Regions from separate parts of the Paenibacillus terreus genome, predicted to be linked through region 1. Evidence: predicted binding sites of a transcription regulator. Region 1 holds the regulator's gene; each other region holds the start of a gene.
The links. Region 1 encodes Rex, which represses fermentation and respiration genes when NADH is low (regulators of the CRP and FNR family bind a similar motif). Its sites were predicted from a motif close to TTGTGAAATATTTCACAA; they were not measured.
Positions count from the first base shown of each region.

Region 2: the regulator Rex is predicted to act here: its motif matches at 2,305-2,322, upstream of hcp (hydroxylamine reductase).
Region 3: the regulator Rex is predicted to act here: its motif matches at 2,842-2,859, upstream of adhE (bifunctional acetaldehyde-CoA/alcohol dehydrogenase).

Region 1 covers NZ_JBHIRX010000005.1:161,650-166,426, forward strand. Annotated here, with positions in the region: gene dinG (ATP-dependent DNA helicase DinG, 3'-5' exoribonuclease type) at 1-1,457, shown strand, start outside; gene ACE5KN_RS11935 (redox-sensing transcriptional repressor Rex) at 1,505-2,158, shown strand; gene ACE5KN_RS11940 (amidohydrolase) at 2,145-3,446, shown strand; gene ACE5KN_RS11945 (cell wall elongation regulator TseB-like domain-containing protein) at 3,478-4,008, shown strand; gene ACE5KN_RS11950 (hypothetical protein) at 4,422-4,777, shown strand, end outside.
Region 2 covers NZ_JBHIRX010000004.1:353,863-358,639, forward strand. Annotated here, with positions in the region: gene ACE5KN_RS10775 (succinylglutamate desuccinylase/aspartoacylase domain-containing protein) at 1-169, opposite strand, end outside; gene ACE5KN_RS10780 (YobF C-terminal domain-containing protein) at 383-1,324, opposite strand; gene ACE5KN_RS10785 (AraC family transcriptional regulator) at 1,341-2,186, opposite strand; gene hcp (hydroxylamine reductase) at 2,417-4,102, shown strand; gene ACE5KN_RS10795 (TetR/AcrR family transcriptional regulator) at 4,198-4,777, opposite strand, start outside.
Region 3 covers NZ_JBHIRX010000005.1:3,758-8,534, reverse strand. Annotated here, with positions in the region: gene adhE (bifunctional acetaldehyde-CoA/alcohol dehydrogenase) at 1-2,571, opposite strand, end outside; gene ACE5KN_RS11100 (Crp/Fnr family transcriptional regulator) at 3,041-3,757, shown strand; gene ACE5KN_RS11095 (hypothetical protein) at 3,989-4,384, shown strand; gene ACE5KN_RS11090 (formate/nitrite transporter family protein) at 4,455-4,777, opposite strand, start outside.

The DNA of each region.
Region 1 (4,777 bases):
ACGAGGCGCATCATCTGGAAGAAGTGGCAGGCAAACATCTGGGCATTCATATGAAATATTTCACGTTCGTGCATGCGCTGACCCGCTTGTTCAAGGACAGCAAGAACGGTCAGCTTCCCGCCCTGCGCCAGCAGCTGATGTCCTCGGGGCATGAGAAGGGGGCGGAATGGGCTTATGTGATCGACAGCCTGTACCCGGAGGTAGTGGAGGTTAAAGAGACCTGGGACAAGCTCAGCGATCTGCTCTTCGGGCTGCTTCCTGAACGGAGCGACGCCTCTCCCGGAGAGACCGGACAATTCTCTGCCAGGTTCAAGCCTTCCGCCAAACCGAAGGGCTGGGGGGATGCGGAGCAGCTGGAAAACCAGATCTATGTCGGGCTCGGGGAAATCGTCCGCAAGGGAGACAGAATTTTGCAGGAAATCAAGGACGAGCAGGACGATTACGGTGCAGAAAGCCTCGTCACTGATATTGCAGGACTGTTTAAAGATCTGGCAGCCTTCCGTGACAGCCTTCGCTTCTTTATTAAAATGGATGACCTGACGACTGTGTACTGGCTTGAAGCGAGCGGCCAATTTAAAGGGAAATCGCTGCAATTTTATGCCGTGCCGGTGGATGTCAGCCAGCAGCTGAAGGAGATGTTTTTTGACAAGAAAAAAAGCGTGGTGCTTACCTCCGCTACCTTGTCCGTGGATAAATCATTTCAGTACATGATTGACCAGCTTGGTCTTCAGGAGGCAGCGGAGGCAGGCGGTCTGCTAACATCCCTGCTGCCGTCCCCGTTCAACTATCGGGAGCAGGCGCTGCTGGTCGTCCCGCGGGATTTCCCGAGCGTAAAAGGGACCGTCGGGGACGCCAGATTCGTAGACATGCTTGTGGACTCGCTGCGCAGCGCAGCTCAGGCAACGCAAGGACGGATGCTTGTGCTCTTTACCTCGTACAGGATGCTTAAGCAGGTATACGAGCCGCTCAAGGAGGCGCTGGCATCGAGCGAAATTACGGTGTTGGGGCAGGGCATGGACAGCGGCAGCCGCAGCAAGCTGACACGAAGGTTCCAGGAAGCCAAGGCATCTGTCCTGCTTGGTACAAGCAGTTTCTGGGAGGGCGTTGATATCCCCGGGCAGGCCTTGACCTGTCTGGCCATTGTCAGACTGCCTTTCCAGCCCCCGAACAGCCCGCTGCTGGAGGCGAAGAGCGAACTGCTTCAGGAGCAGAAGAAGAACCCGTTCATGAAGCTGTCCGTGCCGCAGGCGGTCATCCGCTTCAAGCAGGGCTTCGGGCGCCTCGTTCGTACAGCCAAGGACCGTGGAGTAGTCATCGTGTATGATACCCGTGTCATCGAATCTTATTACGGGAAGCACTTTCTCTACTCCCTGCCGGGGCCGAAAATAGAGCATATGCAAACAGAGCAGATGGTGCCCCGTATTTCCGAATGGCTTCATGAGGAAGCGGGCAGCTAATAAAGCTCATAACGTTTCATTAGTCCGTGAATTTAGGAGGATTATGCATGAAAGCAGACAAAATATCCGAGGCCGTGGTGCGCAGGCTGCCCGTCTACCTGCGCTATCTGAACGAGCTTCATAAGCGGGAGGTCACGACGGTTTCATCCCAGGAGCTCGGGCAGAAGCTGGACCTGAATCCGGCGCAGATCCGCAAGGATCTGGCTTATTTCGGCGATTTCGGACGCAAGGGCATCGGCTACGATGTAGTGTATCTGATCGATAAAATACGCCATATTCTCAAAATAGACCAGCAAATCAACGTTGCGCTGGTAGGGGCCGGTAATCTCGGACAGGCGCTGTCCAATTACAACGCTTATTTAAAGGATAATATGAAAATTGTGGCGGTTTTCGACTCCTCGCCGGCCAAGATCGGGCACCAAATCAACACCCTGACCGTACAACCGATGGACGAGCTGAGAGAAACGGTCAGACAGCTGCACATCCGGATCGGAATTATTACCGTACCGGATTTTGAAGCCCAGCGTGTGGCTGACGAGATGATCGAGAGCGGTATTGGGGCGATTCTGAATTTCGCCCCGACCATCATCAAGGCACCTCCGCATATCCGCATTCATGCCACGGACTTTACGACAGACCTGCTGAGCCTGGCCTATTACCTGGAGAACGGAAAGGATGACAATGAAAATGACGACCAATAAATGGTTGATTAAAAATGGGGCATTCGCGGTGAATCGTGAGGAAAAAGCGGTTGTCCACGGCTATATGATCATTGAAGACAGCCGGATCACCTATATCGGAGAAGAGCTGCCCGCAGGAGAGGAAGCCACAGAGGCGGTTGACGGCACAGGGCTGCTCTTCCTGCCGGGTCTGATCAATACGCACGGGCATGCCGCCATGTCGCTGCTGCGGGGCTATGGAGACGATATGGTGCTGCAGGAATGGCTGCAAACAAAAATGTGGCCCATGGAAGCCAAATTTACCGCCTCCGATGTTTACTGGGGGACGTCGCTGTCCGTACTAGAAATGCTCAAGGGAGGCACAACGGCTTTTCTGGATATGTATGACCATATGGATGAAGTAGCCAAGGTGGTCGAGCAATCCGGCATCCGCGCCAGCCTCATGCGCGGCGCCATCGGACTGTGCTCGGAAGAGGAGCAGCGCGCCAAACTGGCGGAGGCTGTTGCCTTTGCGAAGAACTGGCACGGTCAGGCGGGCGGCCGGATCACGGCCATGATGTCCCCGCATGCGCCTTATACCTGCCCGCCGGCCTTTATTGAGCAGTTTGTGCAGGCGGCTCATGATCTCGATTTGCCGCTCCACACCCACATGTCGGAAACGGCGGCCGAGGTGGAGCAGAACGTACGAGAATATGGTCTTCGTCCCGTTGCGCATCTGGATAAGCTGGGCTTCTTCTCCCGTCCTTCCCTGGTCGCGCATGCCGTGCATTTGAATGATGAAGAGATTGCCCTGCTTGCGGAGCGCAAGGTGGCCGTTTCCCACAATCCGGGAAGCAACCTCAAGCTCGCCAGCGGAGTGGCGCGGGTGACAGAGCTGCTTAAAGCAGGGGTAACCGTGTCGCTCGGAACGGACAGTCCGGCAAGCAACAACAACCTGGACATGTTCGAGGAAATGAGGCTGGCCGCTTTGATTCATAAGGGTGTCACAGGCGACCCGACAGCCGTTCCGGCGGGCGAAGCCCTGCGCATGGCTACGGAATATGGTGCCAAATCGATTGCCCTGAAGGAAGTGGGATCGCTCTCTGCGGGCAGCAAGGCCGACTTTATTGCCTTGAATATCGACCAGCCGCATTTTCTGCCGAAAACGGATCTCGTTTCCCACGCCGTGTACTCGGCCAGCGCCAAGGATGTTCTGCACGTCTGGGTAGACGGCCGTCAGGTTGTCAGGAACGGCGAATGCCTGACCATGGATGAGGAACGGATCAAGCACGAAGCGCAAGCGGCGTTTACCGGCCTGCTCTCCCGCTGATCAAACCACACCATCGGAAAGGAAGCTTGGATTGAAAAACAGAAAAACGATGATCGCCTACGGGGTGTTTATTTTCATCCTGCTGTTGATCGCCATGTATTGGTATTATTCTTATGTTACCCAGGGGCCGAAGCAGGAGGAGAGCACCGCCATTCTCAAAGCGAAACAGACAGCAGGTCTGGTTGCAACGGATAAGACGTGGAAAAGCGTGTGGGCTGATACCTATTGGGTGGTGGAAGGCACGGATGCCGAGAATAGAAAGATGATGGTATGGGTGCCTTTTCAATCGATAAAGGACGGGCAGGATATACCGCAGCAGGGAACCGAGGGCGTGCATAGCGAGCTGCTGCAAAATGGTGTGAGCGAGGAGCAGATGCGCACAGCGATTACGTCTGCAAATCCCGACCTTGAGATTGTGCGTCTGCTGCCGGGTGTTTTTAATGGTGAATATGTCTGGCAGCTGTTCTACAAAATCAATAACAGCTATTATTATCAATTTTACAAATTTGCGGACGGAAGTCCGGTAGGCACTCCTTTTCAGCTGCCCAACACCCTGCAGTGACAGAGAGCTGGAACACGATCATGCAAGAGCAATCGCTCCGGCTGCGGCCGGAGCATTTTTGCATTAGGCAAAATTATTACTTATTGCGTATTTTTCTGTGCAAATTATCCGTTTGTAAGAAAAACGTTATCGACGTACTTTCAAAGAAGCCAGACCGCGCTTAGCGGAAGTTTTTCTTGCGATTTCAGGAAGCTTCTGCCGGAAGTTTATACTTTATGAAATCTAAAAAAATTATTACAAATTTTATAAACTGTTCAAACTTTGCCTTCGAAAAGTGATATACGATATGATATACTCAGGTTTATACTAGTGATAGACTGTTATGTCTAAAAGGGCTCCTTTTGCCTCACAGTTCAAAAAAAGTCCCAACGACGTTTCTGCTGATATTTTATGTTTGAGAGGAGGACGTTTTTTTGAAACTTCGTATTTTGCCTATTGCTTTAACGGCGATAATTACAGCTTCCGTGTTGTTCGGCGGATGGTTCCTGTACCGTCATATGGCGATTCAGAATCCGCTGCAGCAGGTAGTGACTAAATATCCGGGCGTCTCCAGCGCCCAAATAGCTATTAAACAGGATGAGGTCGTTTTGAAACTTGTACTGCAGCCCGATGCCGATCTGCGCGGCCTGGTGCAGCAGATCAAAAGGGAAGGGCAGTCCATTATCGGCAGCCGCCAGCTCAAGCTGGACATTCAGGACCGCTCCAGCGCCGAGCTGGACAAGTGGTGGTCGCAGGCCATGTTCCCCATCGCGGAGGCGATGGAGAATAA
Region 2 (4,777 bases), on a different contig from region 1:
TTTGCCGGAACTTGTTCAGCCACTGCTCGGCCGCACGGATGCTGGCTATTTCATTGCCATGAACCCCGGCCGTCATGATCACGGTTGGGCCTGCACTTTTGCCCTTAATCATGTAATAGGGAGTCCTAAATCTGGTATGTGAAGCAAGCATATGTTCACTGATCTTCATAGGGAATCACCTCCCGTACCTGTTAAAATATCTTACGGTCAAGCCTGCCCGAGGGACACGGACAAACTGTCCGGGCAATGTGCGGAATCATACAAAAAAGATCAAGAACAGAAGCAAGTTTCCTCTGTTCTTGACCTTTATGCGCTTAATCTCTTCACCAGCTTACAGGGAATCTACACCCCAGATGACGCAGCTTTCGGTCGAACCATCTGATTATTTTTTCGCGACCTGATGCGACAGCAATTTGCTTTCGAACTCTTCTTCTATTACGGCGAAATCTCTCAGCACTGATGAGAGCTCCAACCAATTTTCTTCTACCGTAAGGGAGTGGCACAGGCCAAGAATTACGGATTGTTTCATCTTTAATTTAGCAAGCTCCGGATTTTTTTCCTTAAAGAACCTTGCGTAATCCCCCGCTCTTCTCGCTCCCAGCTGAAAAACGAAATATTTCAGGTTTGCCGCAGCATCCTCCGACATTTCTTGGTTTTGCAGTTTTTCACTAAAGGCTTCTATCGCTTCTTTTCCCGTTTTCGCTCCAATTGTGGCACCAATCTTGCCTGTCTCTTTGTACAGGTGTTGAAAAAAGTCCATTGCCTTATCATAAATTTCATCCTCGCTCGGCTGGTGGATTCTCGTAAGGGAATGCCAATATTGGTAGCTTCCCCGGCCATACGGAAGCTTTTCCGCTTTCCAGGCCAGCTGAAGCTGTTCAAGCGGCAGCCTTACGTGCGGAAAGCCAGCCGGGTCGTGAACATAGATAAAATGCTCATCCATACGGTAAGCCAAAATGTAATGATCAGCGCCCAGTAAAAACCGGTGATTCGGGGAATACGTCAGGTACCCCATATCCAAAGGCCCGAGAATGGCGGGTGAAGTCTCAAGCACCTTTCTTAATTCGTTTAGGGGGCATTCTGCTTCCTGATCAGAAAAATTTTCTATAAAAGAGTAGCCTAAAATAGACATGGCTTTCGAGATGCCAACATCCGGATCGGCCGTATTGTTATGCAGAAATAAACTGCCGCTTTCGTATAAGGTAGCTCCAAGGCCAACACCAGACAGCACCTCCAGCAAATAAGGCGGCACGCCTTCACCTGTTTCTCTAATGAACATGCTTGCCGAGTTTGCATAACAATAAGCTCCATTGCCGATATACATATTTTTTTCCTCCTATTCAACAGGAATTAAAATTTGAATGCTGTTTGTTTTTGTCATTTGTCGAATAATTTTCGTCATAAAACTCCAGGCTGAAATTTGAGACAGGCTTCAAGTTCATAGCTGGAAGCTGATTTTTATAAATTTCCTCCAGCACATACGGGATATGCTCAATGATATTGTCCAGCTCAAATGCAGCATACTTGTGCTCAGGAACATGGATGCCCGTCCATCCATCCGGCAGCTGCTCCAGTGAAGGCACTGGAATGCCGGCGACATAATAGCTGCTGTCATCGTCATCCAGACTCTCATAGCCATAACACACGGCTGTTTCCGGATCAATACCGCATTTTGCGAGTCCCTCATAAAAACGATTCCACAATCTGGAGATCGCATGATTGCTTAACATTTCCCCCAAAGCAATGCCTCCGATCAAGAAGGAAGGCTGCTCAATTATTCTTACTCTACAGGTCGACTCCTGCTTTGTTAATTTGGCAAGTGTATCCGTTAAGCTTTCTTTGTACAAATTGTGATGATGACTGCCCTTTTGGCGATAGCTCTGGGGCGACATCCCTATGTAGCTCTTGAACGCACGTGTAAAAGCCTCCTGGGAACTGTAGCCGAAGCAAAGGCTCAGTTCCAGAATAGGTGCATCGGTTTCGATGAGTGCCCTTGCAGCCAAAGTAAGCCTCCGCTTTCGGATATACTCGCTGATGCTTTCCCTTGCGATGCTCTTAAATAAACGTGTAAAGTGAAACTTCGAAAAAGCCGCCACACTTGCAATTTCATCTAAAGTAATCTCCTTGTCCATCCGTTCTTCCATATATGCAACGGCGTTTAAGATACTGCTTTCATATAAATTCATCCTGCGCCTCCCTGCTGTCAAGCTTTTAACGGCCCTTGATGAGTTCATTATACCTTTTTAATTATATTTACATTTGATTTGAATTGCGGTCTGTATAAAAACAAATAGGTCTGAAAAGTTGTGATTCGAATCACAAGACCTCGCTTTACCATGGGTTATGCTTCCTATGTCAGTAAAGAAACCAACCACTAACCGTCATTCATTCAATCTGATCCGGGAGGTATTTACTTATGATTCATAACGAAACGGACCGATTAACCAGCCAGCCGTCCATGTTCTGTTTCCAGTGCCAGGAGGCTTCCAAGGGCACAGGCTGTACGGTGGCCGGGGTTTGCGGCAAGCCGCATGATGTGGCCAACCTGCAGGATTTGCTTGTCTACCTGCTGAAAGGAATCTCCTTTCTCAGCCTGGATGTACGGCTTCCGGAGGAGCTGGATCACCGTGTCTCCCTGTTTATCACGGATTCCTTATTTGCCACGATTACGAATGCAAACTTCGACCGGGCGATCTTTGTAGACAAAATTCGGGAAGCGCTGATTCTCCGGCAAAAGGTGTTTACATACCGGAATGAGCAGTTTCCGGATGCAGCCACGGCTCTCCCTGATGCGGCCATATGGCAAGCTGACAGCGAGCAGGATTTTGATGCCAAAGCCCGGCAGGTCGGTGTTCTCTCTACAACCAATGAAGACATCCGTTCTCTGCGCGAGCTTCTGACCTACGGGCTGAAAGGCATGGCCGCCTACACCTATCATGCATGGCAGCTGAATTACACGGACAAGGAAGTTGACCTGTTCATGCGCCGGGCGCTTGCTGCGACACTTGACAACACCCTGGACGCAGCCGATCTGATCAGCTTGAACATGGAGGCCGGCAAATTCGGCGTGAAGGTCATGGCCCTGCTCGATGAGGCCAATACCAGCACCTATGGCCATCCGGAAATAACAAAGGTGAATATTGGAGTGCGGAATCGCCCGGGCATTCTGATTAGCGGACATGATTTGAAGGACATGGAAGAACTGCTGAAACAAACCGAGGGTACGGGTATCGACGTATACACCCACAGCGAGATGCTTCCCGCCCACTACTACCCTGCTTTCAAGAAATATGATCATTTCGTAGGCAACTACGGCAATGCGTGGTGGAAGCAGAATGCAGAATTCGAGGCCTTCAACGGTCCCATTTTAATGACAACCAACTGCATTGTTCCCCCCAGAAAGAGCTATATCGACCGTATTTATACAACAGGAAACACCGGATATCCGGGAGTTCACCATATCCCGGAAGGGGAGAATGGCCAGCCTAAGGATTTCTCGCTTTTGATTGAGCAGGCCAAACGCTGTCTGCCTCCGACAGAGCTTGAGACGGGGGAAATCATCGGCGGTTTCGCCCATGAGGCCGTTATGAGCGTCGCCGACCAGGTGGTAGAAGCGGTCAAGACAGGAGCCATCAAAAGATTTTTTGTCATGGCAGGCTGTGACGGACGCATGAAATCACGCAGCTACTATACCGATTTTGCCGAGCAGCTTCCGCGCGATACTGTTATTTTGACTGCAGGCTGCGCCAAATATAAATACAATAAGCTTGACCTTGGTGAAATTGGCGGCATCCCCCGCGTACTGGACGCTGGACAATGTAATGACTCTTATTCACTCGCCGTGATCGCCATGAAGCTGAAAGAGGTATTCGGGCTTGACGATATTAACGAGCTGCCAATCTCCTATAACATTGCCTGGTATGAACAGAAGGCGGTTATCGTCCTGCTTGCCCTGCTGCATCTTGGCGTGAAGAATATTCATCTTGGCCCTACACTGCCCGCTTTCCTCTCCCCCAATGTCGCCAAGGTTTTGGTGGAAAACTTCGGAATCGGCGGTATAACAAACGTTGAGGATGACATGAAAATATTCCTTGGCGCTTGAAAAAATCCCCTCTGGACTAAACTCTCGTCCAGAGGGGATTTTTAGGATGTTCCCATGTCGTCATTCGAAGATTTTGGGGTCAGCCCCTTGCAGGTTCATTCCCGATGTTCAGGCGCATAGGCGCGAAGGAAGGCACGAACCCCTTCGACAATGAGCCGCTGGCTCCGGCTATCTTCCTCTTGACGTTCCTGTCCCGGATAACTCAAAACCAACATAAATGTCAGAGCAGCGAAATGTTTCGCGGCAAGCTGGGCATCCGGCACCGTCAACCATCCGCGCTGCCCGAATTCGGCCAAGCGCCTGGCGAGCTCTTCCTCCGACATCCGGTCCATTTGGTCATACATCGAATCCGGCAAGTGCTCTGCTTCCGTCCTCACAAGCCGCAGAAGAGCAGCATAATCGGCGGACCCGATGGTTGACGTCATAATTTGCTCGCAGAACGCGATAAGCGCTTGCTCAAGATCGGAGACTTCCTGAAGGTTGTGTTCTATGGCCTGTTCTATCGAAGCCATAATCGCTTGCCACGTCTCCTCAACGACGACAAGCAGCAGCGACCGTTTATCGCCGAAATAATCGTAGACCGTCCGCTTGGACACGTTCGCCTGCGCTGCCACTGCGTCGACGCTTGATTGGTTGAATCCTTCCGTCAGGAACAACTGTCGCGCTGCCGCGAGA
Region 3 (4,777 bases), 160 kb from region 1:
GCTGACCAGCGGCAGCTTCGGATTGGCAGTGGTGCACTGATCCTCAAACGCGCGGTCTGCCAAATAATCGACACGTGATTCGAAGTCTTTAGGGTCAATGCCGAGCTGCTGGAACGATTCCTCGATGCCCAATGTTTTGTTGAGCTTGCGGATCGCGTCAATCAGACTGTTAACCCCTTCCTCCGTCGTCCGTGCAGGCAGTCCAAGAATGCGGGCGATTTCCGCATAGCGTTCATCCGCCACAAAGTGCGAATACTTAGGGAACGACGCGAATTTCGTAGGTTTCTTGGCGTTGTAACGAATGACATGCGGCATCAGAATCGCGTTGGTGCGTCCATGCGCCGTATGATACTGGCCGCCCCATTTATGCGCAAGGCTGTGGTTGATGCCCAGGAAGGCGTTGGCAAACGCCATGCCCGCCAGAGTGGACGCATTATGCATTTTTTCGCGCGCCAGTTTATCGCCAGTCAATGCCGATTTCTCAAGGTACTGGAACACCAGCTGGATCGCCTTGATTGCCAGACCATCGGTATAATCGCTGGCCATCACCGAGACATAGGCTTCAATCGCATGGGTCAGCACGTCCATACCGGTATCGGCAACAGCAGTCTTAGGCAGCGAATATACAAATTCAGGATCGATGATCGCTACATCCGGAGTCAGCTCATAGTCTGCCAGCGGATATTTCGTATTGCCCAGCTTTTTGTCCGTAATGACCGCAAAAGATGTCACTTCGGAACCGGTACCCGACGTTGTTGGAATGGCTACGAATTGGGCCTTCTGGCCAAGCCGCGGATATTTGTAAATCCGTTTGCGGATATCCATGAATTTCTGCTTCAGATTGTTGAAATCCGTATCCGGATATTCATAGAACAGCCACATGCCTTTTGCAGCGTCCATTGGCGATCCGCCGCCCAGGGCGATGATACAGTCTGGCTGGAAGCGTGCCATCATTTCCGTGCCGCGTTCCACCGTTGTCGTTGACGGATCAGGCTCAACCTCGGAGAACACTTCGATCGCTACAGGGGTCTGACGCTGGCGCAGGTAATGCGTTACCCGGTCAACATAACCAAGCTTCACCATCATCGGGTCGGTAACGATCGCCACCCGCGAAATGTCCGGCATTTTGGCAAGATACTGTGTCGAGTTTTTCTCAAAATAAATTTTGGAAGGCACCTTGAACCACTGCATATTCACCGTACGTTTCGCCACCCTTTTCACGTTGATCAGGTTCACTGCCGATACGTTGGACGCTGTCGAGTTCCGCCCGTAAGAACCGCAGCCCAGCGTAAGGGACGGCAAATTCGTATTATAGATATCCCCGATGGCGCCGTGGGTTGAAGGCGAGTTAACGATGATGCGGCCGGTTTGCAGACGGTTCGCGAATTTCTGAATAACCTCTTCGTTATGGGAATGGATGGCCGAAGAGTGGCCCATGCCTCCGAATTCAACGACCTGCGCCGCACGCTCGATGCCCTGCTCCGCATTTTTTACTTTATAGCAGGCCAGCACCGGGCTCAGTTTTTCTGCAGACAATGGGAATTTCGGTCCTACGCCTTCCAGCTCGGCAACGATAATTTTTGTGCCTTCAGGTACGGTTATCCCGCAAATCTCGGCGATTTTCATGGCAGATTGGCCAACGATGGCCGGATTGACCGCACATTTTTCAACATTCATCGCACCGCTGGTCAGCTTGGCGGCCTCTTCCTTGCTGACGAAGTAACAGCCGTTTGCGGTCATCAGCTTTTTCACCTGGTCGTAAATGGCTTCTTCAATAATGACAGCCTGCTCCGAGGCACAGATCATGCCGTTGTCGAACGATTTCGAGAGGATGAGGTCTGTCACCGCCTGCTTGAGATCGGCAGACTTTTCAATGAAGCAAGGTACGTTGCCTGGGCCCACGCCAAGCGCCGGCTTGCCGCAGCTGTATGCTGCCTTGACCATGCCGGACCCGCCGGTTGCCAGAATGAGCGCCACATCAGGGTGATTCATCAAAGCATTCGTTTTATCCATGGTCGGAGCTTCTATCCACTGGATGCAGTTCTCCGGAGCGCCATGCTTGACAGCCGCTTCATGCAGGATTCTGGCCGCCTCCTTGCTGCATTCCTGTGCGGAAGGATGGAAGCCGAAAATGATCGGGTTGCGCGTCTTGATGGAGATCAGCGCTTTGAACATCGTGGTGGATGTCGGATTTGTGACCGGGGTGATGCCCATAATAATGCCGACCGGTTCGGCAATTTTCTGGAAGCTGTCAAAATCGTTATCTTCAATTACACCTACCGTTTTGTCATACTTAATGTTGTGGTAGATATATTCGGTAGAGAAGATGTTTTTCGTAATTTTATCCTCATACACACCACGTCCGGTTTCTTCAACAGCTTTTTTCGCCAAATACATATGCTTATCGAGGCCGGCCAAAGCCATGGCCTGCACGATATCGTCGATCTGCTCCTGGGTCATATCCATAAACGCTTTTTGCGCGGCATTCGCCTTGTCAATCAAGGTCTGGATATACTGCTCTGCCGTCTGCTGCGCTTCCGCCGCTTTGGCTGCCTCATTTTTTACTGCCATTCCCCTCATCCTCCTGATCACTTTGGATTGGCTCCTCTTTGCGGACTAAGTTTAACTCCCTGCCACATCCATAAGTGTAATGTTATTGATAAAATTCAGATTCATTTCGAACGGATTAGTGAAAATATTCACATGATATGGTATGCTTAAGAACAGATCAGGTGGCATCACGGCTTCGGAGATCTTTCATCTGCAGCATGGTCCTCATCCTCCCCGTTTTATATTGATTTCTCTTTACGGCTTGATCGTATCATAGGTGTCATTTCAATTATGTGATTTTTTTCACAATTTAATTCAATTTTGATTTTAGTTGTAGTGAAAATAATCACAAAGTTTTGAAATTCGCCACTTTTCACCTTCCGATCACCCCCAAAAATCACCGCCCCAGGTATATAATTAATTTTGAAATACAAAAGTTGCAAATACACAGATTTACAAAACACAGACATTAATAAAGGGGAAATGGAAGATGAGAAACCCTGAAATGGTCATCGAACACCGAGGCAACACCGTTTGCTTCTCGCCGGGAAGCTTCAACCAATTGCTCGCGGTCATGAAGGACCGGCACATTCCTGAAGGCGCCCATCTGTTCTGGGAAGGGGATACGTCGGACAAAATCTTCTATCTGAAGCAAGGCCGCGTCAAAGTTACAAAAACGACAGACGAAGGCAAAGAACTCATTCTCTATATGTATCAGACAGGCGACATGATCGGACAGGCGGACCCTTTCTTCGGCTCTAAGCACAGCTTTTCCGCCGAGGTTCTGGAAGACAGCGATGTTGGCGTGATCGATCATCATGATCTGGAGCTGCTCATTTGTCAGCACTGCGACTTTGCCATTGACTTCATGAAATGGATGGGGTCTTATCACCGAATTACGCAAACCAAGTTCCGTGACCTGATGCTGTATGGCAAGCCGGGGGCGCTGTGCTCCACCCTGATTCGTCTGCACAACACATATGGTGAGCCTCATGGCGAGGACGTAGTGATCAATAAAAAAATAACGCACACCGACCTGTCCAATATGATCGGAGCCACGCGAGAAAGCGTAAACCGTATGCTGAGCGATCTGCGGAAAAAAGGGGCTGTCGAGTATGACGGAGGCATGATCGTGATCAAAAATCTCGAAATGCTGCAAGGGATCTGCCACTGCGAGCTCTGCCCCAAAGAAATCTGCCGCATTTAAATCGATCGGAATATCAGATAACATTATATACAAGAGATGCCTTGCAATGCAGCGTATTGCAGGGTATCTCTTTTTTTTCTATAAAAATAGGCATATTTCATAGACTAGGAGCATAAACTATTCTGGGGAGAGAAAAAAACATGCGAAGCTAGTATAAATATCCTATATTTACATGGATATAGTCTTATGGTCATAGTATTATATTACTATATAAGAAATGGGGGGACCGGCATGAAGCTGCAAGTTTCCAACTGCCCAAAATGCGGATCTGTCTATCAAAACAATCTAAGAGAGCTCTGCCCTGCTTGCTCTGCCCAAATGGATCGGCAGCTCGACCTCTGTTTCGATTATTTGTGGCATCACCCGGCCGCTACCGTCGAGGAAGTCAGCGAAGCGGCAGGAGTACCGATTCCCCTCATGACAGCGTGGGTCAAGAACGGGAAATTCCCCAGCGTGTATAACAATCTCTCCTATCCTTGCGAATCCTGCCGGCAACCTGTCCATACGGGCCGTCTGTGTCCATCTTGCAGCGGAATGTTCAGCGAAGCAGCCAGACAGATTGAAGCCCGCCTGCCGCGCCGGTTTCAATCAGGCACGTATAAAGTGGCAGGACATGCGAGAATCTGAATACAAAACCAATACAAAAAAACGAAAGTCCCTGCCATCAGGCAGTGGGACTTTCGTTTTTTAAGTCAAGCTATCCATTCTTCTTAACAGATGAAATAAACCAGTAAGCCATCCCCACAAAGACTCCCCCGCCGACGATATTTCCAAGCGTTACAGGAATCATATTGTGCAGCCAGCCCGCCAGTGTCACGGTCTCAGGGTGATTGGGCAGGATCATGGCTACTGTCAGCAGCGTCATATTGGCTACACTGTGCTCATATCCGCTTGCAATAAAGGCGAACAGACACCACCATATTAATACCAGCTTGGCCGCCTCGCTTTTTGCACGTCCTGCCATCCATAATGCCAGGCACACAAGCCAGTTGCACAGGATTCCGCGGAAGAACAGATCGG